DNA from 2 places in the Pseudosulfitobacter sp. DSM 107133 genome. Region 1 is predicted to be linked to the other one. Evidence: riboswitches for the same ligand, from Rfam matches in the RefSeq annotation. Region 1 holds a riboswitch; the other holds the start of a gene.
What was found. Region 1 has a riboswitch for cobalamin ahead of DSM107133_RS17070 (DUF1636 domain-containing protein). Riboswitches for the same ligand answer to the same signal wherever they lie in the genome.
Positions count from the first base shown of each region.

Region 2: it holds a riboswitch for cobalamin, as region 1 does, so the genes downstream of both, DSM107133_RS12275 (hypothetical protein) here and DSM107133_RS17070 (DUF1636 domain-containing protein) in region 1, are expected to answer to the same signal.

Region 1 is NZ_CP085154.1:3,423,740-3,431,638, reverse strand. It holds gene cobN (cobaltochelatase subunit CobN) at 1-761, opposite strand, end outside; gene cobW (cobalamin biosynthesis protein CobW) at 768-1,802, opposite strand; gene DSM107133_RS17070 (DUF1636 domain-containing protein) at 1,799-2,179, opposite strand; cobalamin riboswitch at 2,274-2,491, opposite strand; gene DSM107133_RS17065 (IclR family transcriptional regulator) at 2,603-3,412, opposite strand; gene DSM107133_RS17060 (M81 family metallopeptidase) at 3,544-5,088, shown strand; gene DSM107133_RS17055 (ABC transporter substrate-binding protein) at 5,144-6,733, shown strand; gene DSM107133_RS17050 (ABC transporter permease) at 6,829-7,770, shown strand; gene DSM107133_RS17045 (ABC transporter permease) at 7,772-7,899, shown strand, end outside.
Region 2 is NZ_CP085154.1:2,504,810-2,512,708, forward strand. It holds gene DSM107133_RS12260 (Mrp/NBP35 family ATP-binding protein) at 1-717, opposite strand, end outside; gene DSM107133_RS12265 (DUF1127 domain-containing protein) at 949-1,176, shown strand; gene DSM107133_RS12270 (hypothetical protein) at 1,770-2,468, shown strand; gene DSM107133_RS12275 (hypothetical protein) at 2,550-2,834, opposite strand; cobalamin riboswitch at 2,941-3,136, opposite strand; gene DSM107133_RS12280 (UvrD-helicase domain-containing protein) at 3,294-5,918, opposite strand; gene DSM107133_RS12285 (pyruvate carboxylase) at 6,325-7,899, shown strand, end outside.

The sequences.
Region 1 (7,899 bases):
GGTTTCAGGCGGTCGATCTGCGTCGCGATCCACGGCGCCGTGTCGCCTTTGAGGCTGGGGGCGAACAGGCCGAAGGTTTGAAATCCGCGCGCTTCCAGTGCCGCAATCAGCGCATCCACCGGATCGGTGTCGGCGGCGGTCAGATAAGAGCGATAAAAGGCAACGAGTGCCAACGGGCGGTCATTGCGTTGGGGATCGGGGACAACGCCGAGGTCCGGGCGATAGAACCCGGCCTGCGGCACGGTTTTGGCCCCTTGAACGGGGCCTGCATACAGCTCTGCCGCCAATGCAAGCTGCGCAAGGGCCGCTTGTGCCGCCACCGCTCCGCCGGTGTCGCACAAATGTTGTAGCCGCCGCAGGGTCGATACCGGCAGGGTCGACAGTTCATCCAGCCGCGCATCGGGCCGCCCGTCGGCGGGCAGCACGGCCAGCGCGATGTTCTGACGGCGCGCCATGTCCTGAAGCGTGGCCAGACCGTAGGGCCAATAGCTTTCGCCGCCGATCAGGCGGACCAGCACGGCCCTGGCCCCTTGCAGGGTCTGTTCGGCGTAGGTGTCGACCGACAGCGGGTGTTGCAAGGCCACCAGATTGGCCAGCCGCAGGGGGGGCAATCCGCCCCGCGCACGGTGCCAACCTGCCGCGAAAGCCCCCAGATCGCTGTCGGAAAATGACAGAACGATCAGGTCAGCCGGACTTTGCCCCAGATCCTGCGGCATGGCGCTTTGGTCCAGCCCGTGGCTTTCGCGAAAGATGACGTGCATCGGGTATCAGACTCCCAGAACAGCGCGGATGGCTGCGGGGTTGATGTTGTCGTGCTCGGCAATCACCACCAGTTGACTGCGGCGCGGCGCATCACCCCACGGACGGTCGAACTGGCTGCGCAAGCGTTCGCAGACAGCCTGCACCAAAAGCCGCATGGGCTTGCCCGCGACGGCCACATACCCTTTGATCCGCAGGATGTTATGTTCGCGTGCCAGGCGCAGTATCGCCGCTTCCAGCGCTGCCACATCCGCAACTTCGCCCATGTCGATCACGATGCTTTCGAAATCGTCATGTTCGTGGTCGTCATGGCCATCATGATGGCTGGGGCGAGCGTCCAGATCGTTTTCGGCAGCGGCCCCCAGACCCAGCACAACGCGCGGGTCGATCACACCGTCAGTCATCGCCAGAATGGGCAGCTTGCGCGGCGATTCCGCCTCGATCACCCTGCGGGCGGCGGCGACGCCTTCGGGGCCGGCCAGATCGGCCTTGGACAGCAGCACGATGTCGGCGCAGGCGATCTGGTCCTCAAAGACTTCGGACAACGGCGTCTCGTGGTCCAGGCTTTGGTCGGCCTCGCGTTGGGCCTGTACCGCATCCAGATCGGGGGCGAACTGTCCCTTGGCGACAGCCTCGGCGTCGGCCAGCGCAATCACGCCGTCCACAGTGATCCGCGACCGGATTGCGGGCCATTCAAAGGCTTTCAACAGCGGTTTCGGCAATGCCAGCCCCGAGGTTTCGATCAGGATGTGATCGGGCGTCCGGGGCAGGGCCATCAGCGCCTCGATGGTGGGAATAAAGTCGTCGGCAACCGTGCAGCAGATGCAGCCGTTGGCCAGCTCGACAATGTTTTCAGCGGGGCAATTCTCGTCAGCGCAGGTTTTCAGAATGTCGCCATCCACACCCGCCGTGCCAAATTCGTTGACCAGCACCGCCAGACGTTTGCCGCCGTGGTTCTGCATCAGGTGGCGGATCAGTGTGGTTTTGCCCGCGCCCAGAAAGCCGGTGACAATGGTGACGGGGATTTTGGTAAGGTCGCTCATAGCGGCTGCTCCTGTGGGGGAATGCGGGCAATGGATTGTTTGCGGAACACCTGCGGGCGTTCGCGCCAGGGCACGATGCCGTCGGCGGTGGCGGCATAGGCCACGATCCCGTCGCGGATGTCCGGAAGGTGGGTGTCGGGGTCAAGATCGCCGTAGACATAGGTCCAGCGGTCGGCGCCACCTGACAGGATCAGCGAACAGCCGCGCGAACAGGCCGAAAGACATTCGGCACCCCGCAGGCGCACGCCGTCGGGCAGCGTGTCAGACAATGCATCGAACAGACGCTGGCCGGGGCGCAGCCCTTCACCGGTGTCGATCTGTCCTGCCTTGCAGGTCGTGCATATGGTGACGGTAACCGGGTCTTTTGCGCGCGTCATGTCTTCCCTCGTATTTCAATGGCGAAACAGGGGAAGGCCAGCAGGGAACGACATGCGAACAGCGTCCATCGCCGGTCGCGAAACACCCCGTTCGCCCGTTACAAACTACGCTGGCAGGTCTCCCGGCTTGCGGATTTTGGGCGCTTGGCCCAGCGATCCACCACCTTCCCAGCTATCAGGCCAGTGGTCAGCAGATCTATCCGGTCACGGTCGCGGGGGCGGCAGCGCTTTGCCTGCGCCCCTTTCGGGCCGTGGGCGTATCGCATTCCCTCTTCGCCTGTAAAAACAGGAACCAACGTGCGCCATGCATTCGTGATTTACCTGTGGCTGTCAAGCAAGGGAATGCAGGTGTCGCGCCATAGTTTCCAAAATTCTTACTAAACCGCTGAAATAAAACGACAGTATTCTCAACCCTTGAGTGTACTACAAGCTGCCCACAATGGCGCGGGCGGCCTCGATTGCGACGGGTGCGGATTGGCGCACAAATTCCTCGGGTGTCCATTCCGCCAGCGATGCGGCAACATGGATCGCGCCAAGCGGCCTGCCATCACGCCCGGTAATGGCGACCCCGATCGCAACCTCGCCCAGCACATATTCCTCGGTGACCATCGCGTAACCATTGCGGCGGGCCGTGCTGATACTGTCGATGATTTCATCCGGTTCGGTCCGGGTTTTCGACGTGTAGGGCTGCAATGGTGTGCGCAGGATAATGTCGCGTGCCGCGTCGTCGGGCAGCGCCGACAATACAGCGCGCCCGCCGGCGGTGCAAAATGTCGGAATGCTGTGCCCGACCAGGGTGGCGAAAAAGGTCTCGCGCTTGCTTTGTATCCGCAGGGCATAGATCAGGCGGGTTTCGTCAAACAGGCTTAGATCGACACGTTCGGGAATGGTTTTGCGCAGTTCCAGCAGCACCGGCGTGGCCTTTTGCACAACGGGGTCCATGCGCAGTACATCCAGCGTGTGGTCCAGCAGGCGCAACCCGGGCAAATAGCCCCGATCATCGGCGCTGCGCCGGATATAGCCCAATTTGACCAGCGTATGCACCAGACGTTGCGCCGCCGACCGGTCGATGCCGGCGCGCTGGGCGATGTGCGACAAGCTAAGGGGACCGTCGGCGCGGTGAAATGCGCCCAGCACCTGCATGGCGCGCGCCGCAGAGCGGACAAACAGCCGGTCTTCGTCTGCATGAAAATTGGTCGCTTTGGGTGAATCCGATCTGAGAATGCCGGGCATCAAATACCTCTTGTTGACGTGCGTGGAGAATCGCTCTTATGGTTGTGGTACGATATATATGTATCGTTCTGCAATACACCGCGAAAACCCTTCCCCTTCAGGCGCCGGTTTCGCAAAACAATGGAGTTTCCATGAAAGTTGCCTTGGCTGGCTTTCTTCACGAAACGAATACCTTCGCACCCGACCCGGCGGATATGACCGCGTTTCTGGAGGGCGGGGGCTATGTCCCGTTGGTGCGCGGGGCGGATATGGCCGGGGCCGTTCATGGGGTGAACCTTGGCATTTCCGGCGCGTTCTCGACGGCGGCAGCGCTGGGTTGGGACGTGGTTCCGGTGCTTTGGGCGGGTGCCATTCCGTCCGCGCATGTGACGCAGGATGCGTTTGAACAGATCCTTGCAGAGATCGTGCAGGGCATAGGGGCGGCGGGGCCGCTGGACGGCGTGTTTCTTGATCTTCACGGCGCGATGGTCGCTGAACACCATGATGACGGCGAAGGTGAAATTCTGCGCCGCGTCCGGGCGGTCGTGGGGCCGGATGTGCCGATTGCCGTTGCGCTGGACCTGCATGGCAATATCTCACAGGCCAGTGTGGATGCGGTCGATGTTCTGGTGGGTTTTCGCACCTATCCGCATGTGGATATGGCCGCCACGGGGGCGACGGCCGCGGGTTTGCTGGACAGGTTGATGCGCACGGGCGTGCGTCCGGCCAAGGCGTTCCGGCACATGTCCTATCTGGTGCCGATCCCGTTTCAGACCACCGATATGCACCCTGCGCGCGGGCTGTATGCGGGGCTGGACGCGGTCGAGGTGGATGGCGTGTTGACGGCTTCGCTGTTCATGGGGTTCCCGGCGGCGGATATTCCCGATTGCGGCCCCTGTGCCATCGCATTTGCCACCACACAACAGGCCGCTGACCACGCCGCCGATGCCATCGCCGCCGCCTACGAGGCCGCCGAGGCTGATTTCGACAACGTTACGTTCCTGCCGGACGCCGCGGTGGCCTATGCGCAAGCCGCGGCAGGCGGGGACGGTCCTGTTGTCATAGCCGACACGCAGGACAATCCCGGTGCGGGCGGTGTCTCGGCCACGACGGGGCTGTTGCGCGCGTTGATAGATGCGAATGCACAGAATGCAGCGATCGGGCTGATCGTTGATCCCGAAACCGTGCGGCTGGCACATGCGTCTGGGAAAGGGACAACAGCCCGGTTTTGCATCGGCGGCCATCCCGCCCTGCCCGACATCGCAGCGGTCGAGACTGACGCACTGGTCGAGTGCCTGTCCGACGGCAAGGTTCATGCGACAGGCCCCTACTACGGTGGCACGCACCTGAACCTTGGCCCCTCTGCCTGCCTGCGCATCGGCGGCGTGCGGGTGGTGGTCACCAGCCGCATTGCCCAGATGGCCGACCGCGAGATGTTCCGCTTTGCCGGTGTCACCCCCGAGGATCAGGCGATTCTGGTGGTCAAGAGTTCAACTCATTTCCGGGCCGATTTTGCACCCATCGCACGCGAAATCATCGTGGCCTGTGCGCCCGGTCCGATGCCGTTCAATCCTGCCGATCTGCCGTTCACGCGGCTGCGCGACGGATTGCGGCTGTGCCCCAACGGTCCCGTTTTCAAGACCGCAAGCGCCGAAACGGCGCGCCCCGATCACGGCAGAACGGGTGCCGCGATCTAAAATCACCAAACGAAATCCAACAAGGGAATCCAAAATGCTGACTTTAAGATCTGCTATGAAAACCACGCGCGGCCTTGCTGCGGCTTTGGCGGCTGGCACCGCCCTGATGGCCCCCGGTGCCTTGCTGGCACAAGACGACGAAAAAACGCTGACAGCCGTCATGCATTCGGGCCTGCGGGTGCTTGATCCGGTTATCACCACTGCGCACATTACGCGCGACCACGCCTATATGATCTATGACGTGCTGACAGCCGTGGACGAAAACTTTGCCCCGCAGCCGCAAATGGCAAGCTGGGAAGTATCGGACGACGGTCTGGTCTATACCTTTACGCTGCGCGACGGTCTGCTGTTCCACGATGGCGCGCCTGTGACCGGTGCCGATGTTGTTGCCTCGCTGAACCGTTGGGGCAAGCGCGACTCGGGCGGGCAGTTGATCTTTGACGTGACCGACAGCCTTGAAGCGACGGATGACAAAACTGTCGTCTGGACCCTGAGCGAACCTTTCGCGCCCCTGCTGGACGTGATCTCCAAACAGTCGGCGGTGCCGCCGTTCATCATGCCGGCGCGTGTCGCGGCGACGTCGCCCGACGAGACCATCACCGAATATATCGGTTCCGGTCCCTTCGTCTTTAATGCCGAAGAATATGAACCCGGCGTGTCGGTCACTTACGAGAAATTCGACGACTATGTGCCACGTTCCGAACCCGCATCTTGGATGGCGGGCGGCAAGGTCGTGAACGTCGACAAGGTCGTATGGACCACGATGCCCGACTCGCTGACCGCGATCAACGCGCTGTCGGCTGGCGAAATCGACTATCTTGAGCAGGTGCAGATCGACCTGCTGCCGATCCTCAGCGCGAATCCCGATGTCACCGTCGAAAAGCGTGACCAGTTGGGCTATGTCGCCGTGGGCCGCCCCAACTTCCTGCTGCCACCCTTCGACAACCAGTTGATCCGTCAGGCGGCCATGGCCGCGCTGGATCAGGAATCGATGCTGGCGACCATGCAGGGCGATCCCGAATACTATAACGTCTGTGGTGCGATCTTCGGTTGCTCGACTCCGCTGGGCAGCGAAGCCGGGTCCGAGGACCTGACCGGTGGGGCCAACATCGAAAAGGCTCAGGCGCTGCTGAAAGAGGCAGGCTATGACGGGACCCCCATCACGTTGATGGCGCCGACCGATGTGGTCAGCCTGATCAACCAGCCCGTTGTGGCGGCGCAAGCCCTGCGCGAAGCGGGCTTTGAGGTCGATCTGCAATCCATGGACTGGCAGTCGGTTGTGCAACGTCGCGCCCAACAGAACCCGGTCAGCGAAGGCGGCTGGAACCTGTTCTTCACCAACTGGATGGTGCCGGAAATCTCTGATCCGCTGATCAACGTGATGGTCAACGGGCGCGGGGATGACGCATGGTTCGGCTGGCCGACAGACCCCGAGATCGAAGAGCTGCGTGCAGCCTTTGTGGCCGCCCCTGATGCCGCCGCGCAAAAAGAGGTCGCGGAGAAAATCCAGGAACACGTCATGACGAACGTCAACTATTTCATGATGGGCGAATACCTGATCCCGCAGGCGCGTCGGAACACCATCCAGAACATGCTGCCCTCCCCGGTGCCGGTGTTCTGGAACGTGACCAAAGAAGCTGAATAAGCGCAACCAAGGGGCGCGCGGCAGCGTGCGCCCCTTTCCTTGTTACATCGTGCGCCTGACGCATCCCGCCCGACCAACCCCAAGGAGCATCCCGCATGTTCGTCTATATACTTAAGCGCGTGCTGGCCACGATCCCGGTGATGGTGATTGTCGCCATTTTCGTGTTCCTGCTGCTGCGCCTGACGCCGGGTGATCCGGCTGCGATCCTTGCCGGAGATGCGGCCACGCCTGCGCAACTTGAACGCATCCGCGACAGTCTGGGTCTGAACGACCCGCTGCTGACGCAATTCATGACATGGATGGGACAGTTGGCGCGGGGCGATCTGGGCACGTCGCTGTTGTCGAACACTTCGGTGGCCGGAATGGTCGGGGCCCGGCTGGGGCCGACCATCAACATCGCGCTGATGACCATCGTGATTTCGGTCCTGCTGGCCGTGCCGATGGGCGTGATTGCCGCATGGCGTCACCGCACATGGGTCGATTTTCTGGTCATGTCCTTTTCGGTTCTGGGCTTTTCGGTGCCGGTCTTTGTGATCGGCTATATCCTGATCCAGATCTTTGCGATCGACCTGCGCTGGGTGCCGGTGCAGGGGTACAAGGCCCCCTCGGAAGGGTTCGGCGCTTTCTTCAGCCGCGCGATCCTGCCGTCGCTGACGCTGGCCACGATCTATATCGCGCTGATTGCACGGATGACCCGCGCCTCGATGCTGGAAGTGCTGGGCGAAGACTATATCCGCACCGCCCGCGCCAAGGGTGTGCGTGAAAACGTCGTGCTGTTCCGCCACGCGCTGCGCAACGCCGCCGTGCCGATCCTGACGATCATCGGCACCGGTTTCGCGCTGCTGATCTCGGGCGTGGTGGTGACCGAAAGCGTGTTCAACATCCCCGGCATCGGGCGGTTGACCGTCGATGCCATTCTGGCGCGCGACTATCCGGTGATCCAGGCGATGATCCTGCTGACGGCGGGCATCTATGTGATGGTCAACCTGCTGGTTGATATCTCTTATTCATTCTTCGACCCAAGGATCAGGTACTGACATGGCCGAACTTCCCCAATCCCGACAGAGTGCCTTTCACGTGATTACCGGCTTGTTTTCGCTGCCCGCAGGAGCGCGCGTGGGCGTCGGTCCGATCCTTGCTGCCGCGATCCTTGTGGTGATCGTGAT
Region 2 (7,899 bases), 920 kb from region 1:
CAGCGTCAGCTGCACATCGCCCGTGCCCGGCGGCAGGTCGACCAGCAGCACGTCCAGTTCGCCCCACTGCACCTGCCCCAACATCTGCTGCAACGCGCCCATCAGCATCGGCCCCCGCCAGACCACGGCCTTGCCCTCTTCCATCATGAAACCGATGGACATCAGCGTGACACCATGGGCATGCAGCGGGATGATGGTCTTGCCGTCGGGCGATGCGGGACGTTTGTTCACGCCCATCATCCGCGGCTGTGACGGACCATAGATGTCCGCATCCAGCAGGCCGACCTTGCGGCCCTGTTTGGCCAGCGCCACGGCAAGGTTCGACGACACGGTGGATTTGCCCACCCCGCCCTTGCCAGACCCGATGGCCAGAATGCGCTGCACGCCCGACGGCTTGGTCGGGCCGTCCTGCGGCTTGGGGTGGCCGCCGATCTTCAGGCTGGGGGGCGGTGTCGAGGGTTTGGCGGCGGGACCGTGGGCGGTCAACGCCACCTGTACGCTGTCCACGCCCGGCACAGCCGCCACCGCAGCCTGCGCCGCCTCGCGCACCGCGCCCATGGCCTGCGCGGCCTCGGGCGTCGGGGCCTCGATGACAAAACGCACGGCGCTGCCGTCGATCTGGATGGCACGAATCAAATCGCGGCTGATCAGGTCGCCGCCATCCGGCAGGGCGACTCGTTTCAGGGCGGCGGTGATCAGATCGTTTGTAAGTTTCATGTGATACCTCTGTTCAGAGCCATTGTTGTGTCAGTTAGAGCCGCAGGTGCAACCCCTAACGGCGACCTGCACAAGCCTTGGGCGCTTTAAGAAAATAGGTCAGCGCTCCCTATGCATTTGCTGCATGGCAGCAATGTTTATACGTCTATTGTGCAAGCGCAGCATTCGACTAAATTGAGGTCAACATGAACGCAAACGAACATGAAACACACATCCGAGGCACCGACGAACATGGCCTATCTGAACCAAACCACAACATACGGCAGCTTGACCGAGCGCCTGCTGGCAACAACAGCCCGCATTCTGGACGCCGCAGCAGCCCGCCAAGCCAAACGCGCGGTTTACCGCAAAACATTCAACGAGCTGGCTGGCCTGGGCGATCGCGACCTGCTTGACCTCGGCATCCACCGCTCGCAGATCCGCCGGATTGCAACCGAAGCCGCCTACGGCGCGCAGTAACACAGAATTCGAGGGTTTCCACCTCCTCCCGGACCCCCTCGTCACGACGCGGCGACATCTCTCCTCCTCCCTGATGTCGCCGCAGAAATTCCCCGATCAGACGGGGATCGACATCGCTGCAGGGTCTCTCCTCCTCCCTGACCTGCGCAGTGACTAACACGGCGACACCGCTCCTCCCTCAGGTGTCGCCGTACAAAATACCCCGGTCATACGGGGAAACGGATCGCCTCTCGGGTCTCTCCTCCTCCCTGACCCGGCGGTGAACAAGGCGGCGGCCCTTCCTCCCAAGTGTCGCCGCACCTTCTACCCCGATCAAACGGGGATACAGATCGCCACCTGGCCTCTCCTCCTCCCTGGCCCGGTGGTGAAAATACGCGGCGAACCCTCCTCCCAGGTGACGCCGCACCCTAAAATTGTCGGGCCTTTCCTCCTCCCTGGTCCCGACAGTTGCAAAGGCGGCGGTCCCATCCTCCCGGGGCCGCCGTTTTTTTATGTCCGGTGAAAACCGCGACCCTGCAGGCGCGTGTTGTGCGACCCTTGGGTTTGAGGCACATTCAGCCGACAGGGCATGGCCCGCGACATCCCAAGGGGACATGATGCCGGAACTGATGGAAAACAGCGTGGTCTTCGGCATTCTGGCAGCGCTTTTGTCGCGCTTCATTCCTGTGCGGGGCACGCCAAAACGACCGGTCCCCTTCTGGGGCAGCGTATTGATCGGCATTGTTGCCGCCTATGTCGGCCCGCCCGCATTGGACATCTTGCAGCGCCTGTGGCGCGCCTTGCCGTTCCTGCCGGTGATCACCGAGGGCATGGTGTTTTTGGGCGGCTTCGTGTTTTTCGTCATGCACTATATGTTCGAGGGCAAAGACAAACCGCGCCGTGTTCCGGTCCGGGCCAGTCTGGCCACGGCTGTCGTCGTGGCCCTTGTGCTGCCCTGGGTGCTGTTCAAGACGACCGGCACCTATCAGCAGATATCCTACCGGGCGAATGTGGACCATTGCACCAGCGGGATGCGCGGGCAGGTGCAGCCGCGCGACGTGACCAACACCTGCGATTTTACGATTGTGGTCGGCCTGTGCATGCCGGACGAGCGGAACCCCGAGACATGCCGGCAATCGGTCACATTGGCCCCCGGAGCGGTTGCCCGTTTTGACCCCGGCGAAGCGCGGCTGTCGTATAATCCCGGAAATCGCGACGGGTTGACCGTGGTCGCCTGCCGCCCGCCAAGCCGCCCGTCGCGCGCGCTGACACAGGTGGGGCGCAGTCACGAAGGTGTTTGCCTGCCGGGTTAATTCAACCCACGCCTTTAGTGCGAAGGATGCGCCGCGTCGTCCCGGCACACCTCGATACCGGCAAGAGCGGTTGCGCGAACCTCAGTGCAACACCCGCCGCCCCGCAGCCCCGCCACGGCGCTGCGGCGTGGGCACATGTCGCGTTGCTGCTTCGATATGGTCCAGAAAGGCCGTAACTGCCGGCCCCGGATTGTCATAATCCCAATGCGCCAGCACTTCACGCGCCGCCTGTCCGGGGCGCACATCCTGTGGCAGGGTGAACACCCATTCCAGAAACCCCGCCCGCGCTGCCGCATCGCCGTCGGCACCCGCACCAATGCCGGCATCATCCAGATCGGCAAGCCCTGCCACGATCTTTGAAAACATCTGTCGTCCTTTCCCGTCACGCCCCGTGACCTGTTCAATTGGACGGATGGTGCGGAAAGGGCAGCACGGAAACAGGCCCATGCACAGCCGCTTCCATCGCCACCCGCGATTCACGTACACCCAAGGCTGGTTTCCGGGCTTGGGGCGGGTGGCCTTGCGGCCCGCAATTGACACCTTCCCGGGGAACGCCCCAGTGGCCTTGCCAGTCACATCCCACCCTCACCGTTGCGGGGGCAGCGCCGGAATCACACCGGCTTCCCAATTCTCCGCCCGTGGGCGGCACCTTGGATGTTCAGACTATTGTTGCTGCTGATTCACCACAAGCCCAAAGACGGCAGCACACGACCATTTGCGACCCTGGAGCGTCCGGCCTTAAACATGAATCACTTGTTCGCTGCCTTCGCCTGCGGCGGGGCGCGAAAAGTGATGTGCGATGCCTCAGGGTAATGGCCGGACGCTTTAGAACGGAATGTCGTCAGCGCCGGTGATGAACTTCGACACGACCTTTTTGGTCCCCGCCTTTTCAAAGTCGATCTCCAGCTTGTCGCCCTCGATTCCCACAACCGCACCATAGCCGAACTTCTGGTGAAACACCCGTTCGCCCACGGTAAAGCTGCTGAGTGCACTGGCGTCGATGGTGGTGTTACGGCTTTCGCGCGGCTGGCTGACCGAGCGGTCCTGACTGCGCGCCTGCAAGCGCCGCCATCCGGGGGAATTATAGACATTGGCCTCGGCCGCCGCTTCGTGCAGGCGGGATCGCACACCGGCCATGCCTGCGGCACCGTAATTGCCCCCATGCAGCCCCGGCGGGGTCAGCACGTCGACATGATCGGCGGGCAATTCGTCGATAAACCGCGAGGGCAGCGCCGACTGCCACTGGCCAAACACAAAGCGGTTGGAGACAAAGGAAATCGTGCAGACCTCCTCGGCGCGGGTGATGCCGACATAGGCAAGGCGGCGCTCTTCCTCCAGCCCCTTGACCCCGCTTTCATCCATCGAACGTTGCGACGGGAACAGGCCGTCCTCCCAACCGGGCAGGAACACCATGGGGAATTCCAGCCCCTTGGCCGCGTGCAGGGTCATGATGCTGACCTTGGCACCCTCGCCTTCCTGCTCGTTGTCCATGATCAGGCTGACGTGTTCCAGAAACCCTTGCAGGTTTTCGAAATTGTGCAGCTGGTTGATCAGCTCCTTGAGGTTCTCCAGCCGCCCCGGCGCCTCGGGTGTCTTGTCGTTCTGCCAGTGGGCGGTATAGCCGCTGTCATCCAGAATCACCTCGGCCAGTTCGATATGGGTATAGTCGGGCGCGGTGTCGGTTTCGGTGTCCACCACGCTGTCGTCATCGTCCAGAATGCGGGTGCCATTGGCCCGCAGCATCGCAGACCACCGGTCGATCCCCTCGACCAGCTTGCGCAGTTCGGCACCACCCTTGCCCTTGATCAGCCCTTGTTCAACCGCGATCCGCGCCCCTTCGACCAGGTTCACGCCATTCGCCCGCGCCGTGATCTGAATGGTCTGCTGCGCCTTGTCGCCAAGGCCGCGCTTTGGCGTGTTGACGATACGTTCAAACGCCAGATCATTGTCCGGCGACACCACGACGCGAAAATAGGCCATCGCGTCCCTGATCTCCAACCGCTCGTAAAAGCGCGGGCCACCGATCACGCGGTAGGGCAGACCGATGGTCAGGAACCGGTCCTCGAACGCGCGCATCTGGTGCGAGGCGCGGACGAGGATGGCGATTTCGTCGAGGTCAAACTTTTGAAACGCCGGTGGAAGCGGTTGATTATCCTCATATCTTCCGACCAATTCCCACATTAAACGGCGGGATTTTTGGTCCGTGAAAGGACTGTTTTGAAACCGCATTCTTGCGAACAACTCTTCAGGCGTTTTCACTCCATTCAGAGCATCCTGCTTCGCAAGACGCTCGAACTCTTGAAGAATACTCTTCGAGCGAGGATTATTGCGGCTGACCGCGTGTTTTGATGTGCCACGCTGCGCCGCCTCGATCTCTTCACCGATCCAGCGCGCCTCTTCCTCACCGTCCCAATGGCCGATCAGGCGCACCATCTCGCCCTCGGTCTCTTCGGTCCACAGCGTCTTGCCCAGACGGTCGGTGTTGCCCGCAATCACCCCCGAGGCCGCAGCCAGAATATGCGGGGTCGAGCGGTAGTTCTGTTCCAGCCGCACCACATGCGACCCCGGAAAATCCTTTTCAAACCGCAGGATGTTGCCCACCTCGGCCCCGCGCCAGCCATAGATCGACTGGTCGTCGTCGCCCACGCAACAGATGTTCTTGTGCCCGCCCGCCAGCAGCCGCAGCCACAGGTATTGGGCCACGTTGGTGTCCTGATATTCGTCCACCAGAATGTATTTGAACCAACGCTGGTACTGCTCCAGCACGTCGGGGTGTTTCTGGAAGATCGTGACCATGTGCAACAGCAGGTCACCGAAATCGGTGGCGTTCAGGTCGATCAGGCGGCGCTGGTATTGGGCATACAGCTCCACGCCCTTGTGATTGTAGGCCCCCGCATCCGCCGACGGGATCTTGTCCGGCGTCAGGGCGCGGTTTTTCCATGCGTCGATGACACCGGCCAGTTGCCGCGCGGGCCAGCGTTTGTCGTCAATGCCCGCCGCACTGACCAGTTGTTTCAGCAGGCGCAGCTGGTCGTCGGTGTCCAGAATGGTAAAGTTCGACTTCAGCCCCACCAGTTCCGCGTGCCGCCGCAACAGTTTCACACAGATGGCGTGGAACGTGCCCAGCCACGGCATGCCTTCGATCTGCTGGCCCAGCATCTGGCCCACGCGGATTTTCATCTCGCGCGCGGCCTTGTTGGTAAAGGTCACCGCCAGCACTTCGTTCGGGCGCGCCCGTCCTGTCATTAACAAATGCACGATTCGCGCGGTCAGGGCGCGGGTCTTGCCGGTGCCCGCCCCTGCCAGCATCAGCACGGGGCCGTCCATCTGTTCGACCGCGGCACGTTGGGCGGGGTTCAACCCGTCAAGATAGGGTTGCGGACGCGCGGCCATGGCGCGGGCGGACAGCGAAGCGCCCTCGAAGGCGTCCATTTCATCGAAACTGCTCATGTAGGTCGATATACAGATACCACGGCCCAAGGGAAAGGGTGTTCTATGGATGTTCTCGCCACAAAGCGCCCGATAACTGCTGCTTTGACAAGGCATCACGCCGCGTCCTGGCTCCGCCTGAGACCCGCGGAAACGCTGCTTGATTTGCCAGGACGCCCAAAATTTCAGCAATGCAACAGCACCTGCCCGATCCCCGGGACATGGCCACCAACAGGGGCGGGGATTCCCCTGAAATCCTCCGGCCCGCGCGGGTTCGGCTGAGTCTTTGCGCTAACATGTCCGGCAGCAGACCGGATGCGCCGCAAACAGGCTTCGCGACGGTGCCATTGGGTTGTAACAGTCGCGTAAATTGACCTACACCCTGCGTGAACACCATCAGGCCGTTACTTATACAAGGATGTCCACTTTGACCGAGTTTTCCAAGATCCTCATTGCCAACCGGGGTGAAATCGCCATCCGCATCATGCGTGCGGCCAACGAGATGGGCAAAAAGACGGTGGCCGTCTTTGCCGAAGAGGACAAGCTGGGGCTGCACCGGTTCAAGGCGGACGAAGCCTATCGCATTGGCGAGGGGCTGGGGCCGGTGGCGGCCTATCTGAGCATCGAGGAAATCATCCGCGTGGCCCGCATGTCGGGCGCCGATGCGATCCACCCGGGTTACGGGCTGTTGTCGGAAAACCCCGATTTCGTTGATGCCTGCGACGCGGCGGGCATTACCTTTATCGGGCCCAAGGCCGAGACCATGCGCGCCCTTGGCGACAAAGCCAGCGCGCGGCGTGTGGCGGTCGAGGCCGGTGTGCCGGTGATCCCCGCGACCGAAGTGCTGGGCACCGACATGGACGCGATCCGCGCCGAGGCGGCAGAGGTCGGCTATCCGCTGATGCTGAAAGCGTCGTGGGGCGGTGGCGGACGCGGCATGCGTCCGATCAACGCGCCCGAAGAGCTGGAAGAAAAGGTGCTGGAAGGTCGGCGCGAGGCCGAAGCCGCCTTTGGCAACGGCGAGGGCTATCTGGAAAAGATGATCCTGCGCGCCCGCCACGTCGAGGTGCAGATCCTGGGCGACAAACATGGCGGCATGTACCACCTGTTTGAGCGCGACTGTTCCGTGCAGCGGCGCAACCAGAAGGTCGTGGAACGCGCCCCCGCCCCCTATCTGACCGCAGAGCAGCGCGAGGAGATTTGCGCGCTTGGCTATAAAATCTGCAAACATGTGAACTATGAATGCGCGGGCACCGTCGAATTCCTGATGGATATGGACGACGGCAAATTCTACTTCATCGAAGTGAACCCGCGCGTGCAGGTCGAACATACCGTCACCGAAGAAGTCACCGGCATCGACATCGTGCGCGCCCAGATCCTGATCGCCGAGGGCAAGAGCATTGCCGACGCCACCGGCAAGGCCAGCCAGAGCGACGTGACCCTGAACGGCCACGCCCTGCAAACCCGGATCACCACCGAGGACCCGCAGAACAACTTTATCCCCGACTATGGCCGCATCACCGCCTACCGCTCGGCCACGGGCCTGGGCATCCGTCTGGACGGCGGCACGGCTTACGCGGGCGGCGTCATCACCCGCTATTACGACAGCCTGCTGACCAAGGTCACCGCCAAGGCCCCCACGCCCGAGATGGCCATCGCCCGCATGGACCGCGCCCTGCGCGAATTCCGTATTCGCGGCGTGTCCACCAACATCGCCTTCGTGGAAAACCTGCTGAAGCACCCGACCTTCCTCGATTACAGCTATACCACCAAGTTCATCGACACGACGCCCGAGCTGTTCCAGTTCTCGCGCCGGCGCGACCGTGGCACCAAGGTTCTGACCTATATCGCGGATATCACCGTGAACGGTCACCCCGAGACCAAGGACCGCCCGCTGCCCGCCAATGCCCGCGCCCCAAAGGCGCCCGCCGCGACGCATGAACCAACCATGGGCACGCGCAACCTGCTGGAGCAAAAGGGCGCGCAGGCCGTGGCCGACTGG